One region of the Nocardiopsis sp. LDBS0036 genome, then DNA from elsewhere that is predicted to be linked to it. Evidence: riboswitches for the same ligand, from Rfam matches in the RefSeq annotation. Region 1 holds a riboswitch; the other holds the start of a gene.
The links. A riboswitch is a leader RNA that binds a small molecule or an ion and turns the genes downstream of it on or off. The one in region 1 is predicted to bind glycine.

Region 1 (7,541 bases):
GCGAGATCGCGCACGTGGTGTGCTCGGCCGCCGAGACCGAGAAGTTCGCCCCGCTGCGGGGGCACTGGACGCGGATCTGCACGGGCTACATGGAGGGGTGGCTGAACTACGCCGACTCCGAGCACGCCGGTCTGGACTTCCACCCCCCGCACACCACCCACCCCGACGACCCCCTGCTGCTGTACTTCACCTCCGGCACCGCCACCCTGCCCAAGCTGGTCGTGCACACCCAGCGCTCGTACCCGGTGGGGCACCTGTCGACCATGTACTGGCTGGGTGTGCGGCCGGGCGACGTCCACCTCAACGTGTCCGAGCCGGGGTGGGCCAAGCACGCCTACGGCAGCGTGTTCGCGCCGTGGAACGCCGAGGCGACGGTGCTGGTCGTCAACCAGGAGCGCTTCGACGCGGCGGGGCTGCTGGACGCGATCGTGCGCTGCGGGGTGGACACGCTGTGCGCGCCGCCGACGGTGTGGCGGACTCTGGCGCAGGCCGACCCCGCCGCGTGGGACGTGGGGCTGCGCGAGGCGGTGGCCGCCGGGGAGCCGCTCAACCCCGAGGTGGTGGACCGCGTGCGCGAGGCCTGGGGCGTGACCGTGCGCGACGGGTTCGGGCAGACCGAGACGACCGTACTGCTGGGCAACGGCCCCGGTCAGCGCGTGGTGCGCGGGTCGATGGGGCGGGAGATGCCGGGCTACGACGTGGTGCTGACGGACCCGGCCACCGACGAGCCCGCCGACACCGGGCAGATCTGCGTGGACCTGGCCCGGGAGCCGGTGGGGGTGATGAAAGGCTACGCCGACAACCCCGGCCTCAGCCGCGAGGTGGTCCGCGGGGACCGCTACCGCACCGGTGACATCGCCAGCCGGGATTCGAACGGTTACATTACCTATATCGGTCGATCCGACGATGTGTTCAAGGCCTCAGATTACCGCATCTCACCATTCGAACTCGAAAGCGTTCTGGTCGAGCACGAATACGTGGTCGAGGCGGCCGTCGTTCCCTCCCCCGACCCGCTGCGGCTGGCGGTGGCCAAGGCGTACGTGGCCCTGGCCGAGGGGGTGGCCCCCGACGCCGAGACCGCGCGGTCGATCCTGGCCCACGCGCGCGAGCGCCTGTCACCGCACCAGAGGGTGCGCCGCCTGGAGTTCGGTGAGCTGCCCAAGACCGTCTCCGGTAAGATCCGTCGCGTGCAGCTGCGTCGGGCCGAGGCCGAGCGCGGCACGGTCGCCGACGGCGCGCGCAACCCGCGCGAGTACTGGGAGGAGGACCTCCCGGGGTTGGAGCGGTGACCGACCGGGCTCCGGAGCCGCCCCCGACGGAAATGGCCGCGGGAACCGGGAGAATTCCGTCTCACGCAATGAGACGCTTTTCGGCACCCGAAACCGGTGTGGTGTTTTCTGTCACGCGAACCGTGCCGGCCGACGCGGCAGCGGAGCGCCGAACCGTCCGCGCTACTGTTTTCATAAGACGGTTTTCGTGGCGACAGCGGAAAACACGACAGACGGGACCCGAGGGGAACACCATGCCGAGCACCAACGACACCCGGGTGGCCAGTTACAAGCCGCTCATCGCGCCCCGGGACCTGCTGGCCGAGCTCCCGCTGGGCGCCGAGCGCAGCGCCCTGGTCGAGGAGTCCCGCGCCGAGGTCAAGCGGGTGCTGGACGGAGAGGACGACCGCCTGCTGGTCGTCGTGGGCCCCTGCTCGGTGCACGACCCCGAGTCCGCCATGGACTACGCCCGCCGCCTGAAGGAGCTGGTGCCCTCCCTGCGCGACGAGCTGTGCGTCGTGATGCGCGTGTACTTCGAGAAGCCGCGTACCACCGTCGGCTGGAAGGGCCTGATCAACGACCCCGGCCTGGACGACACCTACGACGTGCACCGGGGCCTGCGCACCGCGCGCAAGCTGCTGCTGGACATCAACGCGCTCGGGCTGCCCGCCGGGACCGAGTTCCTCGACCCCATCACCCCGCAGTACATCGCCGACGTCGTCTCCTGGGGCGCGATCGGGGCGCGCACCACCGAGAGCCAGGTGCACCGCCAGCTGAGCAGCGGCCTGAGCACGCCCGTGGGCTTCAAGAACGGCACCGACGGCGACGTCCAGGTGGCCGTGGACGCGGTCGGCGCCGCCGCCGCCTCGCACACCTTCTTCGGTATCGACCCCACCGGCGCCGGTTCGGTGGTCGTCACCGAGGGCAACCCGGACTGCCACGTCATCCTGCGCGGCGGCCGCAGCGGCCCCAACTTCGGCGCCGGGCAGGTCAACGCCGCCCTGGACGTCATCGAGGGCGCCGGGCTGCCCCGCCGCCTGATGATCGACGCCAGCCACGCCAACAGCGGCAAGGACCACACCCGCCAGCCCGGTGTGGCCGCCGCGATCGCCGCCCAGGTCGCCGAGGGCCAGACGGGCGTCATCGGCGTGATGCTGGAGAGCTTCATCGTCGAGGGGGCCCAGAAGCTGGGCGACCCCGCCGCCCTGACCTACGGCCAGTCGATCACCGACAAGTGCATGGGCTGGGAGACCACCGGCGAGGTGCTGACCCAGCTGGCCGAGGCCGTGCGCCAGCGCCGCAAGGCCTAGCGGGTGGTCTTGGGACCTCCGCTTCGCTGAGGCCCGTCCAGGAACGGACTCTCCTGCGCGCGTCGGCCCGCTCCCGTGACGGGGGCGGGCCGACGCGCGTCGCGGGCCCCGCGGCGCTCAGGCGGTGCGCCCCTCCTCGGGCAGGACCTCCAGCTCCACGAGCATCTCCCGTCCCAGGGACTCGGCCAGCTCGGCGTCCTCGTCCCCCTCCGGTTCGACGCGCAGCGCGAACGTGTACAGGTCCTCGCCGCGCTCGACCCAGCCGACCCACCAGCCCGGCGCGGGGTCGGCCTCCCGGCCCCGCCCGGCCTTGGCGTGGAGGGCGTAGCCGTCGCCCTCCTCCAGGAGGGCGAGTGCGCGCACCGCCTCCTGGTGCGCGTCGTCCACGGGCAGTTCGTCGCGGGCCAGCCTGGCCAGGAAGGCGGTCTGCTCCATCGCGGAGATCTCCAGCGGCCCCTCCAGCCAGAAGCGGTCCAGCGCGTTCGCGTCGCCCACCGAACGGTTGCCGTAGTCCAGCCGGTCCACCCAGGCCGCCATCGGCCCGTGCCCGACCCGGCGGGCCACCTCCTGGTAGACGGGGACGTTCGAGTCGGGCAGGGCCTCGCGCGGGGCCGTGTCCCGCTCCCGCCGGTCGGCGGACCGGGATCCGCCCCCGTGGGGCACCACCTCGTCCACGTCCCCGACCGCGCCCGTCTGGAGCCCCACCAGTGTGCTGACGAGGTCGAAGGTGGACGCGGGGACCGCGCGCTCGCGGGCCCGCTCCGGACCCACCACGGTCGCCTCCCGCTCCATCACGTCGTGGAGCACGAAGGCGCCCTCCACACCCGCGTCGGCGAACACCGCCTCCAGGTCCTCGCGCTCGACGGCGGCCACGTCGCCCCGCGTCAGGGGCGGGGGCCCGGCCTCCGCCCCCTCCCGGGCGTGCCCATCCGGCTCCCGCGGTCCGTCCACGGCCCCGGCGCACCCCGTGCCCGCGGCCAGGGACAGGACGCATCCGGCCGCGAGCGAGCGCGCCGTCCTCCCGGTGTCGGTTCGCATCCGTCTCCCTCCCCGGTCGGTACTCTCCGCACACGCTAATCCCCGCGTTCCCGCTCCAGGGTGGAGGCGGACGGAGTGTCGAAGACCGGAGGGGGCGCGCCGGACACGGCGCGGACGGCGCGCGACGGCGCCGCTCACGGGCGCCGCGCGGGAGCTCCCGCGCGGCACCGGGCACCCTTGGGCGCCGTTCACGGCCGCTGCTAGGCTGAACGTGTTGCTGACCCCGTACGGGAGAGTGCCCGCGTATCCAGCGCGGGCCGCCGAAGGAGCAATCCCTCCCCGAAGACAACCTCTCAGGCACAGCGGACCGTACGGGCGAGACCACTCTGGAAAGCAGGGACAGCCGTCCCTCGCCGAAGGTGCAAGCCGCGCCGAGCGCGCGGCGAAGCTCTCAGGCACAGATGACAGAGGGGGAGGATGGCAACGCCACGCACGTCACGACGCCCATCCTCTCGGGAGTGCCCATGTCAGATGCCGCATCCGCGCCGCGCGCGACAGCGCTGCGCGAGGTCCACGAGAAGGCCGGCGCCACCCTCGTCGACTTCGCCGGGTGGCTCATGCCGCTGCGCTACGGCAGCGAGACCGCCGAGCACCGTGCGGTGCGCGAGGCCGCGGGCCTGTTCGACCTCTCCCACATGGGCGAGATCCGGCTGACCGGCCCGCAGGCCGCCCAGGCCCTCGACCACGCGCTGGTCGGCCACCTGTCCCAGGTCAAGGTGGGGCGCGCCCGCTACTCCATGATCACCGCCGAGGACGGCGGTGTCCTGGACGACCTCATCGTCTACCGGCTCCGCGAGGACGAGTACCTCGTCGTGGCCAACGCCGCCAACACCGCGGTCGTCGCCCCGGCCCTGGCCGAGCGGGCCGCGGGCTTCGACGTCGAGGTCCGCGACGAGTCGGCCGAGTACGCGCTGATCGCCGTCCAGGGGCCCCGCGCCGTCGACGTCCTGGCTCCGCTGACCGACGCCGACCTGGACGGCATCCGCTACTACGCCGGGTACGAGCACACCGTCGCCGGCGAGCCCGTCCTGCTCGCCCGTACCGGCTACACCGGTGAGGACGGCTTCGAGATCTTCGTCAGCCCCGCGGACAGGGCCCCCAAGGTGTGGGATGCCCTCATGGCCGAGGGTGAGCGGCACGGCCTCGTCCCCGCCGGGCTCTCCGCGCGCGACACCCTGCGCATGGAGGCCGGGATGCCGCTGTACGGGCAGGAGCTGACCGCCGACCTCACCCCCTTCGACGCCGGTCTGGGCCGGGTCGTGAAGTTCGACAAGGGCGACTTCGTGGGCCGCGCGGCCCTGGAGGAGGCCTCCCGCTCCTCCCGCCCCCGCCGCCTCATCGGCCTCGTCGCGCGCGGGCGCCGCCCGCTGCGCCAGGGCCAGGAGGTCCTGCGCGACGGCACCCCCGTCGGAACCATCACCAGCGGCGCGCCCTCGCCCACCCTGGGCCGCCCCATCGCCATGGCCTACGTGGACGGCGACCTCGACACCTCGACCGGCGCGTTCACCGTGGACGTGCGCGGGCGGGGCGAGGACGTCGACGTGGTCGAGCTGCCGTTCTACAAGCGGCAGTCGTAGGAGCAGGGGCCTTCACACCCCGAAGGCCCGCACGCCCCGGCGCGGCGGGATCCCCACACAGGGGACCCGCACGCACGGGGCGCGACCGGGCGTAGGCCGGGCCGGGCAGCCGTACGGGCGCGCGGCAGGAAAATGGAACACCTCCAAGGAGAGTTGAAGTGAGCGTTCCCACGGAGCTGGGTTACACCGCCAAACACGAGTGGGTCGTGGTCGAGGACGGGATCGCCACCGTCGGGATCACCTCGTTCGCCGCCGAGTCCCTGGGCGACATCGTCTACGTCGAGGTGCCCGAGGTCGGCAGCGAGGTGACCGCGGACGAGCCGTGCGGCGAGGTGGAGTCCACCAAGTCCGTCAGCGACGTCTACTCGCCCGTGAGCGGTGAGGTCACCGAGGTCAACGCGATCCTGGAGAACGAGCCCGAGACCATCAACTCCTCGCCCTTCGAGGACGGTTGGCTGTTCAGGGCCCGGATCTCCGAGGAGCCCACCGACCTTCTCTCCGCCGAGGAGTACACCAAGCTGACCGAAGGCGAGGAGTAGGCCCCCGATGGCTACTGACAACACGCTCAACCAGACGCTGGGCGAACTGGACCCCGAGGTGGCGGCCGCGGTCGACGCGGAGCTGGCCCGCCAGCGCGACACCCTGGAGATGATCGCCTCGGAGAACTTCGCCCCCCAGGCGGTGATCGAGGCCCAGGGCACCGTCCTGACCAACAAGTACGCGGAAGGGTACCCGGGCCGCCGCTACTACGGCGGGTGCGAGCACGTCGACGTCGTCGAGCAGCTCGCCATCGACCGCGCCAAGGCGCTGTTCGGCGCCGAGCACGCCAACGTGCAGCCGCACTCGGGCGCGCAGGCCAACACGGCCGTGTACTTCGCGCTGCTCAAGCCGGGTGACACCATCCTGGGCCTGGACCTGGCCCACGGCGGCCACCTGACCCACGGCATGAAGATCAACTACTCCGGCAAGATCCTCAACGCGGTGGCCTACCACGTGCGCGACGAGGACGGCACCGTCGACTACGACGAGGTCGAGGCGCTCGCCGAGGAGCACCGGCCCAAGATGATCGTCGCCGGGTGGTCGGCCTACCCGCGCCAGCTGGACTTCGCCCGCTTCCGCAAGATCGCGGACTCGGTCGGCGCGCTCCTGATGGTGGACATGGCGCACTTCGCCGGTCTGGTCGCGGCGGGGCTGCACCCCAACCCGGTGCCGCACGCCGACGTGGTCACCACGACCACGCACAAGACCCTGGGCGGCCCGCGCGGCGGCATGATCCTGGCCAAGGCCGAGCTGGGCAAGAAGATCAACTCCGCGGTGTTCCCCGGCATGCAGGGCGGGCCGCTGGAGCACGTGATCGCGGCCAAGGCGGTGGCCCTCAAGGTCGCCGCGGGCGAGGAGTTCGCCGACCGCCAGCGCCGCACGGTCTCGGGCGCCAGGCTGCTCGCCGAGCGGCTGACGCGGCCGGACGCGGCCGAGGTCGGCGTGAAGGTGCTCTCGGGGGGCACGGACGTGCACCTGGTCCTGGTGGACCTGGTGAACTCCGAGCTCAACGGCCAGGAGGCCGAGGACCGCCTGCACTCGATCGGGATCACGGTCAACCGCAACGCGGTGCCCAACGACCCGCGCCCGCCGATGGTCACCTCCGGTCTGCGGATCGGCACCCCGGCGCTGGCCACCCGCGGTTTCGGCGACGAGGACTTCGCCGAGGTCGCGGACGTCATCGCCGAGGCGCTCAAGCCGGAGTTCGACGAGGCCGCGCTGCGCGGCCGGGTCCAGGCGCTGACCGCGAAGTACCCGCTCTACCCGAACCTGTAGAGCCGCGCCGTGCGGGGCCGGGCGGCCCCGCACGGCGATCCCATGCCCGGGCCCTGTACTCGACGAGGAGGACAGCCATGGCCATCAGCGTGTTCGACCTGTTCAAGATCGGAATCGGACCGTCCAGCTCGCACACGGTCGGGCCGATGAAGGCCGCGCGCACGTTCGTGGCCGGACTGCGCGAGGAGGGCCTGCTCGACGGCGTGGCCCGCGTGCGCGCGGAGCTGTACGGCTCCCTGGCGCTCACCGGCAAGGGGCACGGCAGCGACCGCGCGGTGGTCCTGGGGCTGATGGGGCACACCCCCGAGCACGTGGACGTGGACGCGGTGCCCGAACTGGTGGAGGGGGTGCGCCGGGAGGGGACCCTGTACCTGGGCGAGCCCGAGGGGCCGCCGGTGGCCTTCGACCCGGCCGTGGACGTGGACTTCCGCCGCAGGGAGAGCCTGCCCGACCACCCCAACGGGATGCGGTTCGTGGCGCTGGACTCCTCCGGCGCCGAACTGGCGGCGAAGGTGTACTACTCGGTGGGCGGC
Region 2 (7,541 bases), 1.3 Mb from region 1:
AAGTAGGGCTCCAGCCGCTTGGCCAGGTAGTTCGCCGACAGCACGGCGACCTCGGTGGCTGAGCGCAGCCCCTCCTCGCCCATCATGCGCACGTAGGCCCAGGAGATGGGCAGGATGCCCGCCGAGCCGAACGGGGCCGCCGAGACCGGTCCGACCCCCGTGTGCGGGCCCGCCTCGGGCTGGCCCGGGTGGTTGGGCAGGAAACCGGCCAGGTGCGAGCGGACCGCGACCGGGCCCACGCCCGGACCGCCGCCGCCGTGCGGGATGCAGAAGGTCTTGTGCAGGTTGAGGTGGCTGACGTCGGCCCCGAACTCGCCCGGCTTGGCCCAGCCCAGCAGCGCGTTGAGGTTGGCGCCGTCCACGTACACCTGTCCGCCCGCCTCGTGGACCAGGCGGCACACCTCGGTGACGGTGTCCTCGTACACGCCGTGCGTGGACGGGTAGGTGATCATGATGGCGGCCAGGTCGTCGGCGTGCTTGCCGGTCTTGGCGCGCAGGTCCTCCAGGTCGACGTTGCCGTTGTCGTCGCAGGCCACCACGGCCACGCGCATACCGGCCATCACGGCGCTGGCGGCGTTGGTGCCGTGCGCGGAGCTGGGGATCAGGCACACGTCGCGGTGGGCCTCGCCGCGCGAGCGGTGGTAGCCGCGGATGGCCAGCAGCCCGGCGAACTCGCCCTGGGACCCGGCGTTGGGCTGGAGGGACACCGCGTCGTAGCCGGTGACCTCGGCCAGCCAGGCCTCCAGCTGGCGGATCAGGGTCACGCTCCCGGCGGCCTGGTCCAGCGGCGCCAGCGGGTGCAGCCCGGCGAACTCGGGCCAGGTGACGGGCTCCATCTCCGCCGTGGCGTTGAGCTTCATGGTGCACGAGCCCAGCGGGATCATCGTGCGGTCCAGGGCCAGGTCGCGGTCGGAGAGGCGGCGCATGTAGCGCAGCAGCGAGGTCTCGCTGCGGTGGGTGCCGAACACCGGGTGGGTGAGGTAGTCCACCTGGCGGGCCAGCTCGGCGGGGAGGCGGTCGGCGTCCTCGTCCACGCTCAGGCGCACGCGCGAGGAGCCGCGCTCGGCCTCGCCGAAGGCGGCCAGGACCTTCTCCAGGTCGGCCTCGGTGGTGGTCTCGTCCACGCTCACGCCGACCGTGTACTCGTCCGCGGCCAGCAGGTTGTACCCGGCCTCCAGGGCGGACTCCACGACCCGGGCGGCACTGGGCACGCGCACGCGCAGGGTGTCGAAGTAGGCCCGGTGCAGGACCTCGAAGCCGCGCTCGGCGAGGGCGTCGGCCAGGGCGGCGGTGCGGGTGTGCACCTGGCGGGCGATCGCGCGCAGGCCGTCGGGACCGTGGTAGACGGCGTACATCCCGGCCATGACGGCGAGCAGGACCTGCGCGGTGCAGATGTTGCTGGTGGCCTTCTCGCGGCGGATGTGCTGCTCGCGGGTCTGGAGCGCCAGCCGGTAGGCGGGCTTGCCCGCGTTGTCCACCGAGACGCCGACCAGGCGGCCGGGCAGCTGGCGGCGCAGCTTCTCGCCCACGGACATGTAACCGGCGTGCGGGCCGCCGAAGCCGAGCGGGACGCCGAAGCGCTGGGTGGAGCCGACGGCGATGTCGGCGCCCAGGTCGCCGGGGCTGCGCAGCAGCGTCAGGGCCAGGATGTCGGCGGCCACCACCGCGAGGGCGCCGCGTTCGTGGGCCTGGGCGATGACCCGGCCCGGGTCGCGCACGGCGCCGCTGGAGGCCGGGTACTGCACCAGGACGCCGAAGGCGTCGCCCTCGGGCAGGCCCTGCGACAGGTCGGCGACCACGACCTCGATGCCGAGGGGTTCGGCGCGGGTGCGCAGCACGTGCAGGGTCTGGGGGAAGACGTCGGCGTCGACGACGAAGACGTCGGCCCTGCTCTTGGAGGCGCGGCGGGCCAGGGTCATGGCCTCGGCGGCGGCGGTGGCCTCGTCGAGCAGGGAGGAGCCCGAGACGGGCAGGCCGGTCAGGTCCGAGACCATGGTCTGGAAGTTGAGCAGGGCCTCCAGGCGGCCCTGGGAGATCTCGGGCTGGTAGGGCGTGTAGGCCGTGTACCAGGCGGGGTTCTCCATGATGTTGCGCAGGATGACCGGCGGGGTGAGGGTGCCGTAGTAGCCCTGGCCGATCAGCGAGGTGCGCACCTGGTTGCGGGAGGCCAGGTCGCGCAGCTCGGCCAGGGCCTCGGCCTCGCTCAGCGCCGGGGGCAGGTCAAGCGGCGCGCTGCGGCCGGGGCCGGTGAGGATGGACTCGGGCACGGCGTCGGCCATGAGTTCGGCGGTGGAGCCGTAGCCGACCGCCTTGAGCATCTCCTGGACCTCGGCGGGCGTGGGGCCGATGTGGCGGTCGGCGAACACCCGGGCGGGTGCGCCGGGGGTGTGCACGGGCTGGTCTGGCACGGAGACCTCCTGGTGACAGGGCCGAGTCGGGTCGGCGGTGTTCCTCACGGTCTCCCCCTCTGTCACCGGGCACGACGGCGCCCAGGCTTCAGAGCGGCCTCCTCCACGCGGTCCATGGTGCCTGAGAGGTTACTGGGGAGTATTGCCCCGTCGGCGCCCCGTTGCGGGGTCTCTCTCGCGCGGTGTCGACAGCCAGCTGACGATCTGTACGTGTGTACAAGCAGGGTGAATGTCGGTTTTCATCCCTGTTGTGACTACGACCGTACTCGATGGCTGCCCCGGGCGGCTCTTCCGGGCAGGCGTTTCGCCCACATCACACCCAGAACCTGGAGGTTCGTCCAAATAACCGCGGCCCCGAAGCACCCGCGCCCCCTGCCGACACACGGCCGCCCCGGGGCTGGGGGCGGCGCCTGTCGGTCTCAGCCGGTACGGCGCTCCCGGCGGCGCCTGGCCAGCTCGTCCACGGGCTGGGGCGCGGCGGCGGGCAGGTCGGCCCGCTCCTCCGCGGGCACCACGCCCAGGGCCTCCTCCACCTCGCGCCAGACGTTGCCCAGCGCCAGTCCGAACATGCCCTGCCCGCGCTGCATGAGGTCCACGACCTCCTCCGGGGAGGTGCACTCGTAGACGCTGACGCCGTCGCTCATGAGGGTGATGCGGGCCAGGTCGGGGGCGGGACGGCCGCGCAGGTGGTCGACCGCGGTGCGGATCTGCTGGAGGGATATCCCGGTGTCCAGGAGCCGTTTGGCGACCTTGAGCAGCAGGATGTCGGGGAGGCTGTACAGGGGGGCGTTGTGGGCTCCGGTGAGCACGCTCGGCTCCACCAGGCCGGTCCTGGCCCAGTAGTCGAGCTGGCGGTAGCTGATCCCGGCGGCCGTACACGCCGCGGGGCCCCGATACCCGACGTCCATAGGCAGCGCCACCAAGTCTTCTTCGCACAGTAGGCCCTGCTGCCCCGCTAGCCGCAGCGCGGACCGCCTGTCATGGGGATCCCGCTTGCCGCTCGCTACCGCCACGCCGACCTCCGGCTTCTCGTCCCACGGCGGTCTCGACAGGGGATGTCCACTCAGGGAACGGGTGCGCCGTGGGTTCCACTGCACTGAAGGTAGGACGGCCGACCGGCAGCGTCAACGACACCACGCGGCGCGTCGCCAAGTGCGCGCGGCGCCGGTGTGCCGGGGCCTCCCCGTTGGCGCCCGACGCGCACCCGGGGGTTTCGGCCCTGATCATTACGACCACTTCCGTTACCCAATCTATCACCGGCTCCACGGGTGAAGCCGCAGGTCGGGGCGTGTCCTCCCCGGCCCGCGCCACCGCAGCGGCACGGGACCCGCGCCTGGGCGCGGGCCCCGGGGGAGTGCACGTGCGTCACCGGACTACTCCGTGCGCCTGCCGAAGTCCTCGGGCGAGATGTTGTCCAGGAACTCCCGGAACGCCTCGACCTGGTCCTCCTGCTCGTCCGGGATGGGCATCCCGGCCTCGTCGATCACGTCCTCGTGCGCGTAGATGGGCGTGCCCGTCCGTAACGCCAGGGCGATCGAGTCGGAGGGGCGCGCGCTCACCTCCACACCGTTGCTGAAGACCAGCTGGGCGTAGAAGATGCCGTCGCTGAGGCCGGTGATGTTCACCGTCTTGAGCCCGGTGTCCAGGGCGTCGAGGACGTCCCGGAACAGGTCGTGGGTGAGCGGTCTGGCCGGCGCGACGCCCTGTTGGGCCAGCGCGATCGCGGTGGCCTCCACGCCGCCGATCCAGATAGGCAGGTAGCGGTCGCCTTCGGATTCCTTGAGCAGGACAATCGGCTGGTTCGAGGGCATCTCAACACGGACGCCGACGACCTCCATGTGCTTCACAGCGTCTCCGTCCCACGAGTCGTGATGCCGGATGGGCGCTCGTCCCTGCTCCCGCTGTGGATCAGGACCCGAGGGCGAAATCGGCACCCTTCGTTACAAAGTTCTCCGGCGGCGGGGGGCCGCAAACCTCATCGGCCCACCCGCCGCTCCCGCGGTCGTCCCCGCGCCGGTCAGCGGCGCGGTTTGGTCAGCAGGACCATCCGGAACTTGCCGATCTGGATCTCGTCGCCTCCGCCGAGCTGGGCCTCGTCGACCGGCTCGCGGTTGACGTAGGTGCCGTTGAGGCTGCCCACGTCGCGGACTCCGAACCCGTCGCCGCGGCGGAAGAACTCCACGTGGCGCCGGGAGACGGTGACGTCGTCCAGGAAGATGTCGCTGTTGGGGTGGCGGCCGGCGGTGGTCACGTCACTGTCCAGCAGGAAACGGCTCCCGGCGTTGGGGCCGCGCCTGACCACCAGCAGAGCCGTGCCCGGCGGCAGAGCGTCGGGGTTGGCGGGGTCGTCGCCGCCCAGCTCGTCGCCGGACTCCTCCTCTTCCAGGGCCTGTATGCCCGAGAGGGAGATGGTGGACGTGACGTCTCCGCCGGAGTCCCTGCCAGTGCCGGGTCGGGGGCCCTGCTGTTCGGCTCTGCGGATCGGAGTTCCGCAGTGGGAGCAGAAACGGGCATCATCCGCAACGGCGTGACCGCACTGCGTGCAGTAAACGCTCGACATAGGTCGGCTCGGCCTCCTACCGCACGGGGCGGTGCTTGATTGGGCTGATCGGTGGCACGTACCGGGCGTCGGGCGGGCACGCGGCCCGCACGCCGTCCGGTACGCGGTGAGACGGCCCGCTGTCGCGGCAGCGGTGCGCCTCACGCGGTCGGTCGCTAGGTCTCATCCCCCGTGTCGCACTCCTTGTCACCACCGGCGAGGGTGTCCGCCGTTGCCGGGATACCCGGTCCGATAGGCGACGCGGCGCTTCGGGGAACACTCGACTTTAAACCATATCCCTGTCCAGGAAGGGTTTTGCTCCTCCCCCGCCCACTGTGGACGACCCGTCGGGAACGGATCGCCGAGCGGTGTGCCCGCCGTCGCGGAGGGTGTCCGGCGACGGCGGCGGGCCGGGTCGGGGCAACACGCCTGTCCTGGTGCTGATGCCGTGTCGGCGGGTTTGGTTCTCCACGGATCCCCCTGGATTCGCGCCGACTTCACCGGACCGCCACGACCTGCCTGTATGCCCATTTTAACCCGCGGGGTCACACACGGTAGGGGCCGCGCCCGCGCACCGGGCGTGACGACGCGGGTACGCGCCGCGCGGGCGCGGACGGGCGACCCGTCCGCGCCCGCGCGGCCCGCCTCAGCCCTCGGCCCGTTCCACGACGGCCGCCCACTCGTCCAGCAGACGGTGTGCGGTGTCGGAGTTGGGACCTTCGGCCCAAAGATGGGTGACGGCCTCCGCGGTGTCGGGGAGGACCAGGGCCCAGCTCCCGTCCGGCTCGATCACCCGGACGCCGTCGGTGGTGTCGAGTTCGCGGCCGCCAGCCGCCTCCACGACGGCGCGCATCACGCTCCCCTTGACCGCCCACGGGGTGGGCACCGAACGGCGCAGCAGGTGCGCCTGGGGGATCGTGCGGTCGATCTGGCTCAGCGATCGGCGGGTCCTGGCCACCAGCGCCAGCAGCCGCACGAAGGCGGCGATGGCGTCGGTGGTGGGGCTGAACCGCGGCACGATGAACCCGCCGCGGCCGTCGCCCGCGAAGATGACGTCGTCCTGGGCCTGGACCGCCTTGGTCAGCTCGTCGGTGGCCGTGGCCGTCCAGTGGACCTTGACCCCGTGCGAGGCGGCCACGGTCTCGGCGACGCGGGTGGTGGTGACGGGCAGGGCCACCGTCCCGGTCCCGTACTCGGCGCAGACCAGCTCCAGGACGACCAGCAGGGCCCGGTCGCTGTGCACCAGGGCGCCGTTCTCGTCCACGATGGACAGCCGTTCGGCCACGGGGTCGAAGCGCACGCCGAAGTCGGCTCCCGATCCCGAGACCAGCTCGCCCAGCCGCCCCAGGTCGCGGTTCTGCTTGGCGACGGTGTCGGTGGGCGAGGACTCGTCCAGCCGGTTGTTGACGGTGAGCACGTCCACGCCGATCCGGCCCAGCAGGGAGGGCAGGATGAGCGAGCCGCTGCCCCCGGCGCAGTCCACCACGACCTTGAGTTCGGCCTCGGCGACGCCGGAGGTGTCCACCTTGCGCAGCAGCTCGTGGGAGTAGCTCTCCACGTTGCGCGACGGGAAGGTCAGCTCGCCGATCTCGCCGGGGAAGGCCCGGCGGTACTCGGCGCGGGAGAAGACCCGGTCGAGCTTGCGCTGGGCGCCGGGCGACAGGTCGGCGCCGTCGCCGTCCAGGAAAAGGATGTCGACCGACTCGGGGTCCCCCGGGGTGGTGCGCACCGTGATGCCGCCGCTGACGCCGCTCTGGGAGGTGTGGAAGCGGGCCACGGGCAGCGGCACCACCTCCAGGTCGCGCACCTCGATGGCGGCCGCGGTGAGCGCGCTGATGATCGCGCGCTTGAGCGTACGGGCGGCGCGCGAGACGTCACGCGAGGTGGTGACGATCGCGCCCTTCTTCAGGGTGGTGGCGTAGGCGTTGGCCAGGCGCACCGCCAGTTCCGGGGTGATCTCGACGTTGATCAGGCCGGACACGCCCCGGGGGCCGAACAGCGAGCGCTGCCCGCGCGACTCCCAGATGACGTTGGTGCTGACCACCGCACCGGCCTCGATGGTCTTGAACGGGTAGACCTTGACGTCGTTGTGCAGGTAGGCCTCGGACTCGACGACGCAGTCCTCGCCCACGACCGCGCCCTCCTCGATCCGGGCGGCCGCCATGACGTCGGTGTTCTTGCCGATGACGGCGCCGCGCAGGTTGGCGCCGCGGCCGATGAACACGTTGTCGTGCAGGACCGTGCGGTGGGCGAAGGCCTCCGAGCGCACGACGGTGTTGCTGCCGACCACGGTGAACTCGCGCAGCTCGGCGCCCGCCTCGACCTTGGCGTAGTCGCCGATGTAGAGCGGGCCCTTGAGGACGGCCTCGGGGTGGACCTCGGCACCCTCGCCGACCCACACCCCCGGGGAGACCTCGAAGCCGTCGATGTCCACGTCCACCTTGCCCGAGAGCACGTCGGCCTGGGCGCTGAGGTAGCTCTCGTGGGTGCCCACGTCCTCCCAGTAGCCGTCGGCGATGTAGCCGTAGAGGGGCTCGCCCTCCTCCAGCAGCTGGGGGAAGACGTCGCCGGACCAGTCGACGACCTCGCCCTCG

Region 2: it holds a riboswitch for glycine, as region 1 does, so the genes downstream of both, gcvP (aminomethyl-transferring glycine dehydrogenase) here and gcvT (glycine cleavage system aminomethyltransferase GcvT) in region 1, are expected to answer to the same signal.

The regions. Positions count from the first base shown of each region.
Region 1 is NZ_CP141103.1:5,536,618-5,544,158, reverse strand. It holds gene UIS43_RS23755 (AMP-binding protein) at 1-1,289, shown strand, start outside; gene UIS43_RS23750 (3-deoxy-7-phosphoheptulonate synthase) at 1,523-2,578, shown strand; gene UIS43_RS23745 (penicillin-binding transpeptidase domain-containing protein) at 2,696-3,616, opposite strand; glycine riboswitch at 3,835-3,936, shown strand; gene gcvT (glycine cleavage system aminomethyltransferase GcvT) at 4,081-5,193, shown strand; gene gcvH (glycine cleavage system protein GcvH) at 5,352-5,732, shown strand; gene glyA (serine hydroxymethyltransferase) at 5,740-7,008, shown strand; gene UIS43_RS23725 (L-serine ammonia-lyase) at 7,086-7,541, shown strand, end outside.
Region 2 is NZ_CP141103.1:282,917-290,457, reverse strand. It holds gene gcvP (aminomethyl-transferring glycine dehydrogenase) at 1-2,408, opposite strand, end outside; glycine riboswitch at 2,507-2,596, opposite strand; gene UIS43_RS01065 (MerR family transcriptional regulator) at 2,828-3,316, opposite strand; gene UIS43_RS01060 (bifunctional nuclease family protein) at 3,782-4,255, opposite strand; gene UIS43_RS01055 (FHA domain-containing protein) at 4,426-4,968, opposite strand; gene UIS43_RS01050 (mannose-1-phosphate guanyltransferase) at 5,594-7,541, opposite strand, start outside.